4 regions of the Duganella sp. HH101 genome follow, and region 1 is predicted to be linked to each of the others. Evidence: predicted binding sites of a transcription regulator. Region 1 holds the regulator's gene; each other region holds the start of a gene.
The links. The regulator FNR, encoded in region 1, switches genes on or off when oxygen is low (the NO sensors DNR and NnrR bind a similar motif). The targets are predictions, from matches to a motif close to TTGATNNNNATCAA.

Region 1 (3,205 bases):
CCTGGGTGGCGGCGATCAGCGCGGCGGTGGCCGGCGGCACGTCCTGGGCGAAGTTCTTGGCGACCGAGTCGGCAGGAAGCCACAGGTAGCCGGCGGCGTCGGCCTGCAGGGTGGCGATGCCGGGCGGCACGGCGTAGTCCTTGCCCAGGTTGGCGGTGGCCTCGCCTTCGGACGGCGCGAACGCGGCCACATAGACCAGGGCCTTGATTTTATCGCTGGTGCCGGCCTGGGTGATGACGGTGCCGCCCCACGAGTGGCCGACCAGCACCACCTTGCCGGTTTGCGCATCGACCACGCGCTGGGTGGCGGCGACGTCGTCGGCCAGCGAGCTCAATGGGTTCTGCACGGCCACCACTTTCAAGCCCTTGGCCTGCAGCAGCGGAATGACCTTGTCCCAGCTGGAACCATCGGCGAACGCGCCGTGGACCAGGACGACGGTGGTGTCGGCGGCCGGGGCGGCGGCCTGGGCGGCGAATGCGGAAGCCAGCAGTGCGGTAGCGATCAGGGTGCGTTTCATGATGTTTTCTTTCAGTTGGGTAGTTGGCGATCAAATAGTGTGCTACTTGATGTGTTGAACTATAGCTCGCAATTTAATCGCGTGCAAGATAAAAATTCTAAATATTTTGTGATAATTCATCCGCAGCGCGAATCCAAACCGCGCCGGCCGCCCTCTTAGCAGCCGAGGGACTTCCTCTGCGACGAATTGGAGTGCACTATGTTCTATGTGAAAAATGTACCAAACTGGGAGCGCGCGCTGCGCGTGGTGGCCGGCCTGATCGCCGTCTGGATAGGCATAGTCGTGCTGGGCGGCATGTGGGGCATGGCGCTGGCGGCGTCGGCGGCGGGCATCGTCGGCTCCGGCCTGTTCGGCTTTTGCCCGATGTGCGCGCTGGTCGGCCGCCGGCTGGACAAGGCGCAGGCTGCCCAACATAACGGAAATCCATGACACTGGCGGCACACCATCTCCCCGTGCTGGACGCCGCCCACCGCGGCGATCCGGCGGCGCTGGCGCAGCTGCTGCGGCTGTGCCAGCCCGACATCCGCCGCTACGCCCAGCGCAACTGCCTGATCGGCGACGTCGACGACGCCGTGCAGGAAGCCTTGCTGGTGCTGTCGCGGCGGCTGTCGTCGGTGCGCCTGCTGGCGGCGTTTTCCGGCTGGCTGTTCCAGGTCGTCAAGCGCGAGTGCCACCGCCTCGGCCGCATGGCGCTGGGCCACGATCCGTGGGACGACGAGCGCGCCGAGCAGTGGCTGGCCAGCCAAGACACGGCCGGCCTGCGGCTGGAGCTGGTCAACGCGCTGGAATCGCTGCCGGCCGATTATCTGCAGGTGGTGCTGCTGCGCGACTTCGCCGAGCTGTCGATCGCCGAAATCGCCGCCGAAGTGGGCGACAGCAGCGCGGCGGTCAAGAGCCGCTTGCATCGTGCAAGGAAAATGGCGCGCGAATACTTGATCGGATGACTGCGGCATCGACCACAGATGACGACAAATGGTCTACACTGGCTGCATGATACGAGAACTTCCAGAGCTGGTCCTGCCCAGCGCCACCATCGAGATCCTCAAGGCCAGTTGTGCGACCTGCAGCATGCACCAACTGTGTTTGCCCATGGGGCTGGACAACAACGATATGGACCGGCTCGACCAGATCATAGGCCGCCGGCGTAAAGTGGCGCGCGGCGCCACGCTGTTCCGCATCGGCGATCCCTTCCAGAGCCTGTTTGCGATACGCCTGGGCCATTTCAAGACCTACCAGGTCAACCGCGAGGGCGCCGAACAGATCACCGGCTTCCAGATGGCCGGCGAACTGCTGGGCATGGACGCCATCAGCACCGACCTGCACCATTGCACCGCCGTGGCGCTGGAAGACAGCGAGGTGTGCGAGATTCCATTCGGCAGCCTGCAACAACTGCTGGCCGATATGCCGACGCTGCTGCGCCACTTCCACCGCATGATGAGCCAGGAAATCACGCGCGAGCAAAGCGTGATGCTGTTGCTGGGGAATATGCAGGCGACCCAGCGTTTTGCCGCCTTCCTGATCAACCTGTCGTCGCGCTACGAGGCGCGCGGCTACTCGCCCAACACCTTCCAGCTGCGCATGTCGCGCGAGGAAATCGGCAACTACCTGGGGCTGACGATCGAGAGCATCAGCCGCCTGCTGTCCAAGTTCAAGAAGGAAAGCCTGCTGCGCGTGAGCAACCGCGAAATCGAATTGCTCGACGTGCCGACGCTGAAAGCCATCACCGCCGGCATGCAGACCTGCGCCTGATTAGTTGTCGGCCTGCAGCGTCACTTGGCGCTGCGCCGGCCAGGTCCACGCGCCGGCCAGCCGCCAGTCGCGCTGCTCGCCCTCCACCAGCACCACCCAGCGGCTGCGCTCCAGCATCGGCAGATTGATCTGGAACGCGCCGAACTCGTCCGGCTGCACCACCAGCTGGATATCCTTCTCCGGCAGCGTCGCATGCGACAGGTGGACGAACAGCCGCTCGCTCCGGCCCTGGTCGCTGCTATTGCGCCGCAGCTGGCCGTTCAGCGTGCCGGTGGTGGCGTCGTAGCCCAGCGACATCGACAGGCCCAGCGTCGAGGCCAGGCGGTCGCGCCGCAAGTCCTGGTTGATGGCCTTGCCCTGCTTGTAGTAGTCGCCCACCACCAGCGCGTCCTGCTGCGACCAGGCCAGGTAGCCGGTATAGCTGCCGGCCACCACCACCACGGCCGGGCCGAGCATCAGCAGCCACGGCCAGCGCTGCTTCCACCACGGCGTCGCCGGCGCTTGCGCCATCATCGATACGCTCATCTTGCTCTCCTTAGCGCGGCACGAAAAATACCGCGTGTTCCTTCACATGCAGCGACGGCTGGTCGACTGCGGTCAGTTCGATTTCGATCTTGTTCGAGCCCGGCTGGCCGGCGCCGTGCTCGGTGCGCAGGCGGATCGGATAGGCCTTGGTCTCGGTGCCTTCCACCCGCACCTCTTCCGGCGTCACCTGCGACAGCGTGGGCAGGCCGCCGACGCGGATGCGGTAGGTGTGCGCCTGCTCGGTCGTGTTCATGATCTGCAGGCGGTAGACGTTTTCGATCATGCCCTCCTCGACCTCGCGCCCCATGGCGCCGCGGTCGCGTATCACGTCCAGCTTGAGCGGCGTGCGCAGCCACAGCGCGATGCCGACCGCCGCCACGATCAGCGCCAGGATGCCGGCGTAGATCTTCACCC
Region 2 (3,205 bases), on a different contig from region 1:
TCTCCGCCTTCGGCATCGCTTCATCGGCCGGCACCGGATTGCTGACCACCACGCCGCCCTTGAGGCCCAGCTGCCACTTGGTGTGGATGAAGGCCGCTTGCTCAGTGGCCGTGTCGAGCTGGAAGTCGGCGTTGAAGCCGCTCTCGCGCGTGAAGAAGGCGGGGAAGCCGCGCTGGCCCACGCTGACCACCGGCACGCCATGCGTCTCCAGGTATTCCAGCGTCAGGCCGATGTCGAGGATGGACTTGACGCCGGCGCACACCACCGCCACCGACGTTTGCGCCAGTTCCTGCAAATCGGCCGAGATGTCGAAGCTGGTCTCGGCGCCACGGTGCACGCCGCCGATGCCGCCGGTGACGAACACGGAGATGCCGGCCAGTTCGGCGCAGATCATGGTGGCCGCCACGGTGGTGGCACCCAGTTTCGATTGCGACAGCACGTAGGGCAGGTCGCGGCGGCTGACCTTCATGGCGTCGGGCGAGGTGCCCAGCAGTTCCAGCTGTTCTTCCGACAGGCCGATGCAGATCTTGCCGCCGATGATGGCGATGGTGGCCGGCACGGCGCCGCCGTCGCGGATGATCTGTTCGACTTCACGCGCCATCTGCACATTCTGCGGATACGGCATGCCGTGCGAAATGATGGTCGATTCCAGCGCGACGATGGCCTTGCCGGCGGCGCGGGCGGCGGCCACTTCGGGCGAAAAGAGGAGGTATTGGTGCATGGTGTGATTCCTTATGCCTTGTTGGGGAAGAGCGGCGGGTTGTACTCCGCCGACAGGTCGAAGTCGTGGATCTCGTCGAGGACATCGGCGGCCAGCATCGGCGAGACGGTTTCCTGGGATTCGAGCGTCATCGCGGCCACCTTCAGGCCACGGCGGCAGGCCAGCGTCAGATCCTGGCTGCCTTGATACAGCGACCAGCAGACGGCGGCCGAGAAGGCGTCGCCGGCGCCGGTGACGTCGATCACGTCCACCTGGTGCGCGGCCAGCCATACCAGCTCGCCGTCGCGGGTGTGGAACACGCCCTGGCTGCCGCAGGTGACGATGACGTCCTGCGCGCCCTGTGCCTGCACTTCGCGGCAGGCGGCGCGCACGTCGGCTTCGGTCGGCAGGGCGCGGCCGGCGCGGGTTTCCAGTTCGCCGCGGTTCAATATCAGCAGGCGCAGGCCTTTCAGATCGGCCGGCAGGCGGGCCATCTTCGGCTGCGACACGGCCACGATCACCAGCGGCACGTTGTCGGCGCGGGCGTGATCGAGCAGCAGGGCGATGCTGTCGGCCGGCAGGTTCAGGTCCACCACCGTCATCGCGGCGGCGGAGCGCTGCGGCTGGCGGCTGGACAGGAACTCCGGCGTCAGGCGGTCGTACAGCGCCATGTCGGCCAGCGCCACCACCAATTCGCCGGCGTCGTCGAGGATGGCGGTGTAGGTGCCGGTGGGCGTTTCCGGCAGTTTCAGGCTGCCGCGCGTGTCGATGCCGGCGCTTTCCGCGTGGTCCTGCAGGCTGCGGCCGGCGACGTCGTCGCCCAATGCGGTCAGCAGCGCGGTCGGCAGGTTCAGGCGCGACAGGTTCTCGGCGATATTGCGCGCCACGCCGCCGTAGACTTCCTCGGCGGTGGCGGGGTTGGATGTACCCAGCTGCATGGGGGCGATGGTGCGCAGCTTGCGGTCCAGGTTGGCGGCGCCTATGCACATCACCGGACGCTTGTCCGGCAGCACGTAGGCGCGGCCCAGCAGCCGCCGTTCGCGTATCAGGCCGGCGATGTGGCCGGCCACGGCGGAGCGCGACAGGCGCAGTTCCACCGCCAGGTCCTGCTGGGAGATAAAGGGGTTGGCGCGGATCAGCTGGTAGAGCTGGTCCTTCTTGGAGGAGTCGGTCACGGGGTGCTCGCTAAAACATTTGTCCATCATGGTAAACATTTGTTCAAATCAAGTCAATCACGCACGGCAGCTAAGTTTGCCTTGATTTATAATACCGCCGATTTATACGAGTTTTGTATAAATTCTGAAGAAAAATGGTATTTGCCATACATATAGAGGATGATGCATAGTGTCAGCTTCCCCAGCCACAACAGAAAAACAGAGGATAACCATGTCTAATAATTCCCCATTCCAGGCAGCTGACATCATTCGCGCCCGTGTCCCTGCGGGCTTCAAGCCGCGCATCGCAATGATTCTGGGTTCCGGCCTGGGCGTGCTGGCGGAACAAATGACCGACGCGGTCACGATCAGCTTCAACGAACTGCCAGGCTTCCCGATCAGCACCGTGCATGGCCACGCCGGCGAACTGGTGATCGGCACCCTGTCGGGCGTATCGGTGGTGTGCATGAAGGGCCGCGGCCACGTCTACGAAGGCTACGGCCTGGGCGTGATGACCAGCGCCGTGCGCACCATGAAGCTGCTGGGCTGCGAGATGCTGTTCGTGACCAACGCCGCAGGTTCGCTGCGCACCGAAGTCGACGCCGGCTCGCTGGTGGCGCTGACCGACCATATCAACTACCTGCCGGGCACCCCGATGATGGGCCCGAACGACGAACGCTTCGGCCCGCGCTTCTTCAGCATGGCCAACGCCTACGACGCCGACCTGCGCGCGCTGCTGCACACCTCGGCCAAAGAGAAGAACGTCACCCTGCACGACGGCGTGTACATCGCCTACGCAGGTCCTAACTTCGAGACCCCTGCCGAAATCCGCGCCTTCAAGACGCTGGGTGCGGACATGGTCGGCATGTCGGTGGTGCCGGAAGTGGTGTCGGCCCGTCACTGCGGCCTGAAAGTGGTCGGCGTGTCGGCCATCACCAACCTGGCGGAAGGCCTGTCGCCGTTCCCGCTGTCGCACGAGCAGACCCTGAAATACGCGGCTGTCGCGGCGACCTCGCTGATCGAAGTGATCCTGGGCTTCCTGGCCAACGTGGCCAAAACGCCGCAGGCGTAAGATTCCCGAGGGGCGGCCAAATGTCCGCCCCTTCTGCTTTATAGGAGTTCGAAATTATGAAACGCGCATTTATCCTCTTGCTCGATTCGTTTGGTCTGGGCGCCACGCCCGATGCCGCGAAGTACAACGACGTCGGCGCCAACACCTTCGGCCACATCGCCGAGTGGGCCGCCAAGAACGGCACGCCGATGTCGCTGCCGACCATGGAAAAACTGGGCCTGGCCGCGGCCGCCCATACCGCCAGCGGCCAGTGGGCCGCCGGCTTTGAACAGCGCGACG
Region 3 (3,205 bases), on a different contig from region 1:
GGCGTCCGCCCTCCGCCTGCGGATCGGTGGCCAGCAGCGCGGCGACCAGGTGGTTGAAGGCCTTGACCACGCGCGCACCGGGCAGCAGCCCAGCAACCACGGTACTCGAAGCCCGCCCGCCCAGGTCGACCGCCTGGAACGATGGCGCCTCGATGGCGTTGTTGGCGTCGATGACGATGCGGCCGTTCCATGCGGGCAGGCCGCGCACCGCGTCGGCCAGGCGCCCCCACTGGACGGCGAGGAAGACCACGTCGGCCTTGGCCGCCTCTTCGACGCTGACGGCGGTGATGTGCGGACCAAGTTCCGTGGTCAGCGCGGCCAGCGAAGCCGGACCGCGGCTGTTGGCGATGGAGGCGTCGAGGCCGGCGCGGGACAGCAAACGGGCGATGGCGGAACCGATGGCGCCTGCGCCGATGATGGAGATGTTCATGATGTAGATCACTCATATGTGGTTGGGATGAACCAAGTATGGTCACGCGCACTACATAGGGGTAGTATCAGCCGCATAACATCACTTTCAAGCAAACGTTGAAGGCCATGAACCATGGAAACCCTGTCGAATCTCGAATCCTTTGTGCGCAGCGCGGAAGCGGCCAGCTTTTCCGCCGCCGCCCGCCGGCTGGCGCTGACGCCGGCGGCGGTCAGCCGCAACGTGGCGCAGCTGGAGCGCAACCTGGGCGTGCGCCTGTTCCAGCGCAGCACGCGCGGCCTGACGCTGACCGAGGCGGGCGAGCGCTTCCTGGATGCGGTAGGCGCGGGGCTGGACAGCATCCAGGGCGCCATCGCCGACGTGACGACCAAGGCGGGCGAGCCGGCCGGCGTGCTGAAACTGAGCGTGGCGCCGCGCTTCGGCCGCAAGCAGGTGCTGCCGCTGATGCCGGCCTTCCTGGCGCACTATCCGGGCGTGACGCTGGACCTGAGCTTCGACAACCGCCCCGCCGACCTGATCGCCGGCGGCTACGATGCGGCGATAGGCGGCGGCTTCGAGCTGACGCCGGGCGTGGTGGCGCGCGAGCTGGTGCCCGCGCACATGGTGGTGGTGGCCGCGCCGTCGTATCTGAAAGGCCGCAAGCGGCCCGCGACGCCGGCCGACCTGGCGCAGCTCGATGCGATCGCGATGCGCTCGCCGGAAACCGGCAAGGTCAAGGCGCGCAAGATGCGCAACCGTCACGGCGAGGAGATGGCGGCGCAGCTGCGGCCGCGCGTGTTCATCAACGATCCGGATGCGATCTGCAGCGCGGCCTTGATGGGCATGGGGATCGCCACGCTGGTGGTGGCCGATGTGGTGGAACATCTGGAAAGCGGCGCGCTGAAACGCGTGCTGCCGGATTGGTACGAGGATGCGGGCCCGATCTCGCTGTACTTCACGAGCCAGAAACTGCTGCCCGCGAAGACGCGGGCCTTTGTGGATTTCGTTACCGCTGCGTTCCGCCAGCGGGGGCTGGCGAAACGCTATTCGGCGGTGTGAATCAGAAGCGGTAGCCGACGCCGACGCCGACCATCAGCGGATCGACCTTGACGCGGCTGGCCTTGGCGCCGGCGATGAAGACGTCGCTGCGGATCTGCACTTTCTTCACGTCGAAGTTGACCGACCATTTTTTGTCGATGGCGTAATCGAGGCCCGCTTGCAGCGCCAAGCCGACGCTGTCATGTTCCAGGCCGCCCTTGCCGCCAAGGATGTCGACCTTGGACATGGTGGTGTAGTTCACGCCCGCGCCGAGGTAAGGCTTGAACGGCGAGTCGTTCACGAAGTGATATTGCAGCAGCAGCGTGGGCGGCAGGTGCTTGAAGCTGCCGATTTTCGCGCCGTCCAGCATCACATCGTGGCGTTGCGGGTAGGTCAGGACCAGTTCCGCCGCGATGTTGGGCGTGAAGAAGTAGGAAACGTCGAATTCCGGGATGGTCTTGCTGCTGATGGTCAGACGGTCGGACGCGCCGGTGCCGCCTACCTGGTCGGATTTGTCGGCAGGGTCCAGATGCACCGCGCGCACGCGCACCAGCCATGGGCTTTCTTCCGCCATCGCGTTGCTGCCTGCTACCAGGCTCAGGGTGGCCAACACTGCTGCTGCTAAAGACTTGCTCATTTTACTTCCTCTTTTGTCGTCGTTAAGTAACGTAGTGAAGTCTATTGATGCAGCGCAGTAAAAACTTTGATCCAAGTCAAAAGACAAAATATTTTTCAAAAACGTGTAAGTAATCGGGAAGTGGCCGCGACAGAGTCATGCAGCACCAACCCAACCTACTATTTTTTTGGAGAATCCCATGAACCACATCACCCGCATCGCAGCAATGGCAGCAACCGTCGCAACCATGGCCATGTCGGCATCGGCCATCGCCGCTACCACCACCATCAGCGCTGACGACACCGTGCACTGCGCCGGCATCAACAGCTGCAAGGGCACCAGCGATTGCGCCACCGCGGAAAACGCCTGCAAGGGCCAGAACTCCTGCAAGGGCCACGGCTTCCTGGCCACCAAGGCCGGCGCCTGCTTCGCCAAAAAAGGCAAGATCGTCGACCTGGACAAGTAATCTTCAATGTGGCGCCGGCATGTCCGGCGCCATGCACACCATGACCACTACACTGCCATCACCGGGTTTCGGACTCGGCCTGCGTCCCGCGCATTACAACGACATCATCGCCACGCCGCCGGCGGCGTCGGGCATCGACTGGTTCGAGATCCTGTCCGAGAACTACATGGTCCCCGGCGGCAAGCCGCTGGCGATGCTGGACCGCATACGCCGCGACTATCCGGTGGTGATGCATGGCGTGTCGATGTCCATCGGTACGCCGCAAGGTCCGTCCGACGAGTATCTGCGCGAACTGAAAAAGCTGGTGCGGCGCGTGGAGCCGCTGTGGGTGTCGGACCACCTGTGCTGGACCGGCACGCATGGCGCCAATATGCACGACCTGTTCCCGCTGCCGTACACCGAGGAGGCCGTGGCCACCGTGATGCGCAATGTGCGGCGCGTGCAGGACTACCTGGAACGACCGCTGTTGCTGGAGAATGTGTCCAGCTACCTGTCCTTCGATTCGGACACCTTCCAGGAATGGGATTTCGTCGCCGCCGTGGCCAAGGAATCCGACAGCCTGATACTGCTGGACGTGAACAACGTCTACGTCAGCAGCGTCAATCACGGTTTCAATCCGATCACTTATCTGGATGCGCTGCCGGCGCAGCGCGTACAGCAGATCCACCTGGCCGGC
Region 4 (3,205 bases), on a different contig from region 1:
CAAGGTGCAAGCCTGGCGCGCGCTGGCGGCGTTGTCCTGCACCGCCTTGGTCAGGCTGGCCATGGCGCTGGCGGTTTCCTCCAGCGAGCTGGCCTGCATCTCGGTGCGGGTCGACAGGTCGAGGTTGCCGCTGGCGATCTCGTGGGCGGCGTTGTCGATGGTGCGCACCGCCGCCAGGATGGCGCCCAGCGTCTGGGTCAGGTTGTGCATGGTGTGGTCCAGCATGCGGGCGGTGTCGGCGATCTCGTCGCGGCCGTCGTTGCCGCGGCCGGCGCCCAGGCGGCCGGCCGCCAGCGCCACCACCACGTCGGCGATGGCGCGGATGTCGCGCAGCATGGCGCCGCGCACCGCCATCGTCACGCCCAGCGACAGCGCGATCGACAGCAGCACCAGCAGCGCCATGCTGCGGCCCAGCGCGTGGAACTCGTCGCTGGCGCGCGCGTAGGCCTGCTCGCCGAGCTGCTTCTCCAGCGCCGACAGCTGCGCCAGCTGTTCGTTCAGCAGCAGGAACTGCTTCTCGCCGTTGACCATGGCGTTGGTGGCGATGCTCTGGTCCATGGACGCCATCTCCATGGCGTCGCCCACCGCCTTGCGGTAGGCCGCCAGCGATTGCAGCGCCTGGCTAACCAGCGCCCGTTCCCGGCCCTCGCCGGGCGCGGAGGCTTGCGCCGACAGCTGGCGCAGCCGGTTGTCGATCTCGTTGTGGCCGGCCTTGATCTGCCGCGCCAGGGCGTCGATGCGGGCCTGGGCGAAGCTGCCGTTGACCCAGGCCAGCAGCTGGTAGATGTGGGCGTGGGCGTAGCGCGCCTCGCCGCTGATGTCGGCGGCGGCCTTGAGGCGGGCGGCGCGCAGCTGCACCAGGTTTTCCAGCGAGGCGTTCTGGCGCACCATGCCGTAGTAGGCGGCGCCCGCCGTGGCGATCAGCAGCAGCAGCACCAGGCCGGGCGCCAGCAACAGTTTGGGACCGATACGCAGTTTCTTCAGCATGGTGCGCTCCCGCCGCTATTTTTTGTAGATGCCGGCTTCCAGCACGACGTCGCCGACGCGCAGGATGTAGGTGGTCTTGGGTTCGATCTTGCCGGTGTTGGGGTTTTTGTACTGGTAGTCGACCCAGCCGTGGCCCTTGCTGGCGGCCAGCTCGATGATTTCGCGGCGGTATTTCTTGCCGTTAGCGTCGGGCACGTCGGTCAGGTTCTTGCCGACGATGGAGGGGTTGATCGGATGCGCCAGCACGATGCCGGTGTTGATGTCGCGCAGGTCGACGTACAGCGAGCCTTGCACGTAGTCGGGATCCTTGGCGGCCAGCTTCTTGATCATCTCGTCCTTGCCGTGGGCCTTGATGAAGGCCGCGCCTTTTTCCGCCATGGCGATGGCGTCTTTTTCGGTGGGCTCGGCGGCGTGGGCGGGCAGGTGCAGCAGCGCGGCGGCGCTCAACAGGGCGATCAGTCTCATGGTGGTTCCTCGTCGGTGGGTGGGGAGGGGGCGGGATTGCTCCAAGCAACTGTACGCCGCCCCAGTCGGGCGGGGATTGCGATGCCGCAAGTTCTGGCCGTGTGGCAACTGTGCACGCAGGTCGGCGTCAAGGAAAATTTTATTTCCATGCGTCAGTTGATTTACGGCAATCTGAATTTTTGACGGAGGCCTAGCATGCAATTCCCACCCCTCCTTTTATTGCGATAGGAACCTGTGATGACCACCACCCCGATAGCGTCCTGGAACAGCGCCGGCGCACTAGCCCCCAAGTTCAAGCCCTTCATCCGCCAGACCATAGCCAATTCGCGCCAATGGGAGTGGATACCGCCCGATCTGCAGGAAGCGGTGCAGGTGGTGTCGCATGTGCTGCCGTTCCGCACCAACGAATACGTGATGGACCACCTGATCGACTGGAGCAACATCCCCGACGATCCGATCTACCGCCTGACCTTCCCGCACCGCGACATGCTGGCGCCGGACGACTACGCCCAGCTGCGCGAACTGGTGCTGGGCCGCGCCAACCAGCAGGCGCTGACGGAGCTGGTGCGGCGCATCCGCCTGCGCATGAACCCCCACCCGGCCGGGCAGATGACGCACAACGTGCCGCGCGTGAACGACGCGCCGCTCAAGGGCTTGCAGCACAAGTACAAGGAGACGGTGCTGTTCTTCCCCAGCGCCGGCCAGACCTGCCACGCCTACTGCACCTTCTGCTTCCGCTGGCCGCAATTCGTCGGCATGGACGACATGAAGTTCGACGCCAAGGAATCGCACGAGCTGGCGTCCTATCTGCGCATGCATCCGGAAGTGACCGACGTGCTGATCACCGGCGGCGATCCGCTGATCATGAACACGCGCTCGCTGGAGGCCTACATCGAACCGCTGCTGGCGCCGGACCTGGCGCACATCCAGAACATCCGCATCGGCACCAAGTCGGTGGCGTACTGGCCGCAGCGCTTCGTCACCGACCGCGACGCCGACGACTTGCTGCGTTTGTTCGAGCGGGTGGTCGCCAGCGGCAAGAACATGGCCATCATGGGCCACTACAACCACGCAGTCGAGCTGCGGCCGGACATCGCGCAGCAGGCGGTCAAGCGCATCGTCGGCACCGGCGCCACCTTGCGCATGCAGGGGCCGCTGATCCGCCACATCAACGAAGACCCGCACAGCTGGGCCGAGTTGTGGCAGACCGGCGTGCGGCTGGGCGCGATCCCCTACTACATGTTCGTCGAGCGCGACACCGGGCCGCGCGAGTACTTCCAGCTGCCGCTGGCGCGCGCGCACGAGATTTTCCAGCAGGCCTACCAGATGGTGTCCGGCCTGTCGCGCACGGTGCGCGGGCCGTCGATGAGCGCCTTCCCCGGCAAGGTGGTGATCGACGGTATCGCCAACATCGGCGGCGAGAAGGTGTTCGCGCTGCAGTTCCTGCAGGCGCGCAATGCGGACTGGGTGCGCAAGCCGTTCTACGCCAAGTTCGATCCGAACGCGACCTGGATGGACGAGCTGAAGCCGGCCTTCGGCAAGGACAAGTTCTTCTTCGAGGAGGAGGGCGGCAGCCGCAGCGAATACGGCGCCGAGCCGCCGGGACAGCGCAAGGTGATCCCGCTGATCCCGGCGCGGCAGGACGAGGCGCTGCGCGGCGGCGGCGCGGCCGGTTGCGCGGGCGCCACCGGCACCACCGGCGTTCCGGCCTAGGTGCGGCCATGGCCGGCCGCGCGGTGTTCCTGCTGGTGTT

Region 2: the regulator FNR is predicted to act here: its motif matches at 1,914-1,927, upstream of DUGA2_RS03700 (carbohydrate kinase).
Region 3: the regulator FNR is predicted to act here: its motif matches at 2,151-2,164, upstream of DUGA2_RS25280 (OmpW family protein).
Region 4: the regulator FNR is predicted to act here: its motif matches at 1,609-1,622, upstream of DUGA2_RS29095 (KamA family radical SAM protein).

What each region holds. Positions count from the first base shown of each region.
Region 1 is NZ_LRON01000003.1:262,298-265,502, reverse strand. It holds gene DUGA2_RS06325 (alpha/beta fold hydrolase) at 1-517, opposite strand, end outside; gene DUGA2_RS06320 (DUF2892 domain-containing protein) at 716-946, shown strand; gene DUGA2_RS06315 (RNA polymerase sigma factor) at 943-1,461, shown strand; gene fnr (fumarate/nitrate reduction transcriptional regulator Fnr) at 1,508-2,266, shown strand; gene DUGA2_RS06305 (FixH family protein) at 2,267-2,791, opposite strand; gene ccoG (cytochrome c oxidase accessory protein CcoG) at 2,802-3,205, opposite strand, start outside.
Region 2 is NZ_LRON01000002.1:198,317-201,521, forward strand. It holds gene DUGA2_RS03695 (pseudouridine-5'-phosphate glycosidase) at 1-721, opposite strand, end outside; gene DUGA2_RS03700 (carbohydrate kinase) at 733-1,875, opposite strand; gene xapA (xanthosine phosphorylase) at 2,087-2,926, shown strand; gene DUGA2_RS03710 (phosphopentomutase) at 2,983-3,205, shown strand, end outside.
Region 3 is NZ_LRON01000020.1:52,390-55,594, forward strand. It holds gene DUGA2_RS25270 (NADPH-dependent F420 reductase) at 1-430, opposite strand, end outside; gene DUGA2_RS25275 (LysR family transcriptional regulator) at 545-1,468, shown strand; gene DUGA2_RS25280 (OmpW family protein) at 1,470-2,084, opposite strand; gene DUGA2_RS25285 (hypothetical protein) at 2,263-2,529, shown strand; gene DUGA2_RS25290 (DUF692 domain-containing protein) at 2,570-3,205, shown strand, end outside.
Region 4 is NZ_LRON01000028.1:77,424-80,628, forward strand. It holds gene DUGA2_RS29085 (methyl-accepting chemotaxis protein) at 1-987, opposite strand, end outside; gene DUGA2_RS29090 (cache domain-containing protein) at 1,003-1,452, opposite strand; gene DUGA2_RS29095 (KamA family radical SAM protein) at 1,690-3,165, shown strand; partial or broken gene DUGA2_RS29100 (MFS transporter) at 3,174-3,205, shown strand, end outside.